DNA from 2 places in the Lacrimispora cavernae genome. Region 1 is predicted to be linked to the other one. Evidence: a T-box and tRNA genes for the amino acid it is inferred to sense, from the RefSeq annotation. Region 1 holds a T-box; the other holds one or more tRNA genes.
The links. A T-box is a leader RNA that pairs with one kind of tRNA and senses whether it is charged. The one in region 1 lies ahead of metG (methionine--tRNA ligase), so its partner is inferred to be a tRNA-Met.
Positions count from the first base shown of each region.

Region 2: it encodes a tRNA-Met, which carries the amino acid that the T-box ahead of metG (methionine--tRNA ligase) is inferred to sense. The anticodon was not compared.

Region 1 is NZ_CP157940.1:3,453,107-3,456,516, reverse strand. Features, by position in the region: gene ABFV83_RS16275 (DUF885 domain-containing protein) at 1-1,566, opposite strand, end outside; T-box leader at 1,709-1,996, shown strand; gene metG (methionine--tRNA ligase) at 2,089-3,410, shown strand, end outside.
Region 2 is NZ_CP157940.1:3,582,094-3,585,503, forward strand. Features, by position in the region: gene ABFV83_RS16885 (decarboxylase) at 1-1,057, opposite strand, end outside; gene ABFV83_RS16890 (hypothetical protein) at 1,225-1,455, shown strand; tRNA gene ABFV83_RS16895 (tRNA-Lys) at 1,550-1,622, opposite strand; tRNA gene ABFV83_RS16900 (tRNA-Phe) at 1,626-1,698, opposite strand; tRNA gene ABFV83_RS16905 (tRNA-Met) at 1,747-1,820, opposite strand; tRNA gene ABFV83_RS16910 (tRNA-Tyr) at 1,867-1,948, opposite strand; tRNA gene ABFV83_RS16915 (tRNA-Thr) at 1,970-2,042, opposite strand; tRNA gene ABFV83_RS16920 (tRNA-Val) at 2,079-2,151, opposite strand; tRNA gene ABFV83_RS16925 (tRNA-Asp) at 2,175-2,248, opposite strand; rRNA gene ABFV83_RS16930 (23S ribosomal RNA) at 2,339-3,410, opposite strand, start outside.

The DNA.
Region 1 (3,410 bases):
CGTGCCAAGGTATTTGGCTGTCTGCTCTTTATCCCAGCCCTCATAATTGATGCAAATATCCAGATATGCATAGATGCCCAGGGTAACGGCAGTATTATGTGCCAGAAGCTCACCAAGCTCCGGAGGAAGTCCGTTATCTAAGGTGTAGGAGTAAAACTCCACATAGGTGGCCCAGCCTTCCGAATAACTGGAAAAGGAGAGGATGCTTCTTAAGTCGTTAGGTTTCTTGCTTAAAAAATAAACATTTTGATATAAATGTCCCGGATAGCCTTCATGAGCCAGGGTAGTGTATAGGTCATCATTTTGAAAACGCGGGTTACCGTTGATGTAAATGACGTTATCCTCATAACGGTCCAGAGGAGGAACCAGGTAAAAGGCGGGGCTTAAAGATGCCTCCAGGGAACTGGGAACGTATTTTACCGTATGGTTGCAGGGCGGAAGCTCAGGAAAATCCTTTGAAATCTGAGATTTTAAAGATTCCAGGATCTCTTCCGGCTTGGTATAACTAAAGGAATAGTTCTCAAGGTGATCCAGCACTTCCGGATGCTCCTTTGTAATCTGTCCTATGGCCTGGATATCGGAGTTTAACTGTTTTTCAATTGCCTTTGTCAGGCTTCGGATGGAATCATAGGAGGTTCCGGTGTTGGATTTCACCAGGTATTCAAAATATTCCTTTCCTTTGGGATACCAGGATAGGCCCTTGTCATTGGTCCCGGTTCCCATAAGGGCGGTGATGCCGTTGATAAGATTTTTATAGGCAGGTATAAAATGCTCTTCCAGTACTTTTAGATTCTTTTCTTTATAGGAAGCTTTTTCTTCCGCGGTTAAATCCGTAAGGGCATCCACCCGGGTGTTGAAGGTGTCTGCAAGGAAGCTGTGGTCAGGCTGGATCAAATATGCCTCACAGGACTTTAATAAATGGTCTGCGGAAGCGTCAGACATAAAAAGGCCGGCTTCTGATTTTTGCTTTTCAAACTCCAGGATCTGCCCATAATAATTATCAATGGTAGAAAGCAGCGCAAGATAGTGGTCCACATCATCCCGGGTGTAAAAGGCATATTCTGAGAACAGGATGGGAAGCTGTGCCTGGATTCCGATGGTGGTTGTTAAAGGCTGGGCATAAAGCTCCAGGCCATCAGAGCTTAGTTCTGTTTCTATGTAGGAGCGGAGAATCTGCCAGGTAAGCCGCTGTTCGTCGGTCAACTGGCGGGGATTAAAACCATCCAGATTCTTTTTTAATTCCAAAAGGTCTTTTGTTCCCTGTTTCATTTTTTCCAGAGAAAAATCCCCCAGGGTCAAAGGAACTGTGTCAAATCCCCGGGAAGCCGGATCTGCAATGCTGAAATGGAAGCTGATTCCGGATTCACTGATCTCGTCACGAAACAGGTCATTTGTAAATTGATCAAACTTGTTTTGAGCGGATAAATCCCTGGCATGGTATTGTTCGTACCCGCTCCATGAAGACGATGCAGGCGATTTATTGGTGGGTGCACAGGCACAAAGCAGGGAAACAGCCAGTATGATGGAAAGAAAACGGCGGCCCTGTTTCAAAACGATGTTCTTCATATATGATTCCTCCGTGATTCACTATTATTATTTATATGATGATATTAAAAAAGTCATGACAAAAGCACTGATGTACCAGCTTACCCGCTTGACAAACTTTACTGAAACCATTAAACTATGGTTACCGACAATCTATTTATATGAGAATGCTGAGAAAAGAAGAGTAAGAAATCAACCTCATGTGCAGAGACTTCCGGAAGCTGAAAAGGAAGCTTGAGCGTATTTCCCAACATGGCCTTGGAGCAGCGAAGTTGAATTGGCGAAGCACGCCTTTAAATTTCGACGGTTACACCCGTTATCGTGTCAGACTGTTATTAAGTAACCATAAGGTCTTAAGCGGACTTTATGGAACCAACGCAGCCGGTAAGGTCCGTACTGTAAGGTACGGATAAATTAAAGTGGTAACACGGGACAGTTCCCCGTCTTTAAATTTCCGAAAGGATATTTTAAGACGGGTTTTTCTTTGCAGGAAGGGAAGCCCCCTTTTTGCTCATCCCATTTTATAAACAGGAGGAAATCAGAATGTGTAAAGACTCTAAGAAAAAACCATACTATATCACCACGGCTATTGCCTATGCATCAGGAAAGCCCCATATCGGCAATACCTATGAGGCAATATTAGCGGATTCCATCGCCCGTTATAAGAGGGCAGAGGGCTATGACGTGTTTTTCCAGACAGGAACCGATGAGCATGGCCAGAAGATTGAGGAAAAGGCAGAGGCAGCAGGGATCACGCCTAAGGAGTTCGTAGACAGGGCTGCCGGTGAAATTAAGAATATCTGGGATCTGATGAACACCTCTTACGATAAATTCATCCGCACCACAGACAAGGAACATGAGGAGCAGGTTCAGAAGATCTTTAAGAAGCTCTATGACCAGGGAGATATCTATAAGGGACATTACGAAGGCTTATACTGCACGCCCTGTGAATCCTTTTTTACAGAATCCCAGCTTGTAGACGGCAAATGTCCGGACTGCGGACGTGAAGTGAAGCCGGCAAAAGAAGAGGCATATTTCTTCCGCATGAGCAAATATGCGGACCGTTTGATAAAGCACATCAATGAGAACCCGGATTTTATCCAGCCAGTATCCAGAAAAAATGAGATGATGAACAATTTCCTCCTTCCGGGACTTCAGGATCTTTGCGTATCCAGGACCACGTTTAAGTGGGGGATTCCGGTGTCCTTTGATCCGAAGCATGTCACCTATGTCTGGCTTGATGCGCTGACCAACTATATTACCGGAATCGGCTATGACTGTGACGGCAAAAGCAGTGACCAGTATGCCAGATTATGGCCGGCAGACCTTCACCTGATCGGTAAGGATATCATCCGGTTCCATACAATTTACTGGCCCATTTTCCTTATGGCCCTTGATATTCCCCTGCCAAAGCAGGTATTTGGCCATCCATGGCTGCTTCAGGGGGACGGCAAGATGAGTAAATCCAAGGGAAATGTCCTCTATGCGGATACCCTGGTGGATTTCTTCGGCGTGGATGCAGTCCGTTATTTTGTCCTTCATGAAATGCCATTTGATAATGACGGGGTTATTTCCTGGGAGCTTATGGTGGAACGCATGAACTCTGACCTGGCTAACATCCTGGGCAATCTTGTAAACCGTACCATTTCCATGTCCAATAAATACTTTGGCGGCATCGTGTCTGACGGAAATGCAGCGGAGGCTGTTGATGAAGACCTTAAGGCAGTGGTGTTAGAAGAGGTGAAAAAGGTTCAGGAGAAGATGGAGAAACTCCGTGTCGCTGATGCGATGACAGCAATCTTTAATATTTTCAGAAGGAGCAACAAATACATTGATGAAACTGCTCCATGGACCCTTGCCAAGGA
Region 2 (3,410 bases), 130 kb from region 1:
TGCACATTTCCATTTCCAGATGATATTCCTTTCTTAGCCTGTCATCCAGCCAGGCTCCCGATTTTCCCGTACCCCTTGTGGAAATAATGATCTTGGAACAGTCCATGTCATAGATTCCGTACATCCCCTTTTCCTGATCCGTAAGGAGCCTAAGGTGCTTCAAACCAGTCAAAGCCTTCCGGACCTCTTCTATCTTACCGGAAAAGTGCTTCATCTCTTTCAGTCCTTCTCCAGCCATATAACGTATACAGCCCTCAATACCCGCCATCAGCACATAGGATGGGCTGCTGGTCTGATACATGTGCACATAGCGGTCCAATCTCCCCATATCCACATATCCTTCCCTGACATGCATGACAGCCGTCTGAGTAAAGGAGGGAAGGGTCTTATGAAGGCTTTGAATCACCACATCTGCTCCAAGCTCGAAAGCGGAAACCGGAAATCCTCCCTCTTTCCCAAAGGAAAAGTGAGCTCCATGAGCTTCATCCACAATAAGAGGTAAACGAAACCTATGAACCACCTCTGCAATAGCCTTAATATCAGATACCATTCCATCATAAGTTGGGGATACCACAAACACCGATTGAATATCTGGATGATTCATCAACATCTCTTCTATTTTTTCCGGAAGTAATCCACCTTGGATACCAAATGGCCGTATTATTTGTGGATAAATATATTCTGCACTTAACTGATTGAGGAAAACTCCATGAAACGCAGACTTATGACAGTTCCTGCTCATAAGAATGGTTCCGCCCCTTGATACGGTCCCGCTAATGGCGCTGAGTATTCCGCCGCTGCTGCCATTAATAAGATAATAAGTCTTATGGCTCCCGTAAATCCTTGAAGCCCATTCCATGGACTCCTTTAAAATCCCTTCCGGATGGTGCAAATTATCAAAACCGTCTATCTCCGTAATATCTATGGAAAATGGATTTGGAAAATTGGCTGCAAAAGATTCCTTATACTGCCTTTTATGTCCGGGCATATGAAAGGGATAAAAATCCGATTTCCCATATTCCATTAACTTCTTTAATAAATTCGGTGTGTCATTCATAGTATGAACCGCCTTTCGCCCTCATAAACCTATGGCTCATTTCCCTGTCCTTTTTACATTCTTCTTTATAAATCGACTCTTCTAGTATAGCATCCTTATCCTCTCTTTACAATTTTTTCTCACAGCGCTATAATATAGTTTTGGAAATGAAAAAGGAGATGGTTATTATGAGATTAATCGAATTTAAAATGGAGCGCCCCGGCCTGGTAAAAGCAGGAGATGAAGTTCAGATCATAGAGAGGGAAGGAGCCAGCAGCTACAGCTATATCATTGACCCTGCCGTGGCCATGTCCGGCTGCTACATGGGACGGGACAGGATCAAATCCGATCACGGGATTGTAAAAGAAATAAAGCACAATGACCGGGGGTATTATGTGATTGTAGAATTCAATGAATAAACCTGTTTTACAAGTAACTCTGCTTTACCGGAATCCCTTCACAAATCACTGCAAAATAAAAAGCCCTGAAACATCTCTGTTTCAAGGCTTGTCCTGAGACACCGGGGACTCGAACCCCGGACAACTTGATTAAAAGTCAAGTGCTCTACCACCTGAGCTAGTATCCCATATGCCCAAAGCCGGAATCGAACCAGCGACACGAGGATTTTCAGTCCTCTGCTCTACCAACTGAGCTATCTGGGCTTATGTACTATCATTAGTACACGTTTTCTTAAAATTACTCAAAAAAAATTGCGGGGGCAGGATTTGAACCTGCGACCTTCGGGTTATGAGCCCGACGAGCTTCCAGACTGCTCCACCCCGCGTTATTTAATTATATTATATGCAGTGATTATGATTTTAATCACTAAATGGATGGAGATGGATTCGAACCATCGAAGCGTGTCGCAACAGATTTACAGTCTGCCCCCTTTGGCCACTCGGGAACCCATCCATATTTTATTAAAGTGATGCAAGCCGATGATCGGACTCGAACCGATAACCTGCTGATTACAAATCAGCTGCTCTGCCAATTGAGCCACATCGGCACAAATCTTTTCATGCGTGTTACTTGGCATACTGAATGGGACCTATAGGGCTCGAACCTATGACCCTCTGCTTGTAAGGCAGATGCTCTCCCAGCTGAGCTAAGATCCCATATACAAAATTCAGTTGTAAAACGACCCGGATGGGATTCGAACCCACGACCTCCGCCGTGACAGGGCGGCGCTCTAACCAGCTGAGCCACCAGGCCAAACCTTTTTGAAGGCTGTTGCATATACCCTCAAAACCACACATTGCTACATATCTATCTTCATCCGTTCTTCCTCTTACCTAAACCAACCTGGTTAAGCCCTCGACCTATTAGTGACAGTCAGCTCCACATGTTGCCATGCTTCCACCTCTGCCCTATCTACCTCGTCGTCTTCAAGGGGTCTTACTCTTGCGATGGGATATCTCATCTTGAGGGGGGCTTCACGCTTAGATGCCTTCAGCGTTTATCCCTTCCCGACTTGGCTACTCTGCCATGGCTTTGATAGCCAACAGATACACCAGAGGTCAGTCCATCCCGGTCCTCTCGTACTAAGGACAGCTCCTCTCAAATATCCTACGCCCACGCCGGATAGGGACCGAACTGTCTCACGACGTTCTGAACCCAGCTCGCGTACCGCTTTAATGGGCGAACAGCCCAACCCTTGGGACCTACTACAGCCCCAGGATGCGATGAGCCGACATCGAGGTGCCAAACCACTCCGTCGATGTGAACTCTTGGGAGTGATAAGCCTGTTATCCCCAGGGTAGCTTTTATCCGTTGAGCGATGGCAATCCCACTTTATACCACCGGATCACTAAGTCCTAGTTTCCTACCTGCTCCACCCGTCGGTGTCGCAGTCAAGCTCCCTTATGCCTTTGCACTCTTCGAATGGTTTCCGTCCATTCTGAGGGAACCTTTGAGCGCCTCCGATACCCTTTCGGAGGCGACCGCCCCAGTCAAACTCCCCGCCTGACATTGTCCCCCAGCCAGGTCATGGCTGCAGGTTAGAAATCCAATACCGCAAGGGTGGTATCCCAACATCGGCTCCACAGAGACTGGCGTCCCTGTTTCATAGCCTCCCACCTATCCTGTACATGCAGTACCGAATCCCAGTATCAAGCTGGAGTAAAGCTCCATGGGGTCTTTCCGTCCTGGCGCAGGTAACCAGCATCTTCACTGGTATTTCAATTTCACCGGGTGCATTGTTGAGACAGCGCTCAAATCATTACGCCTTTCGTGCGGGTCGGAACTTACCCGACAAGGAATTTCGCTACCTTAGGACCGTTATAGTTACGGCCGCCGTTTACTGGGGCTTAAATTCAGAGCTTCGCGTTGCCGCTAACCCCTCCTCGTAACCTTCCAGCACCGGGCAGGCGTCAGC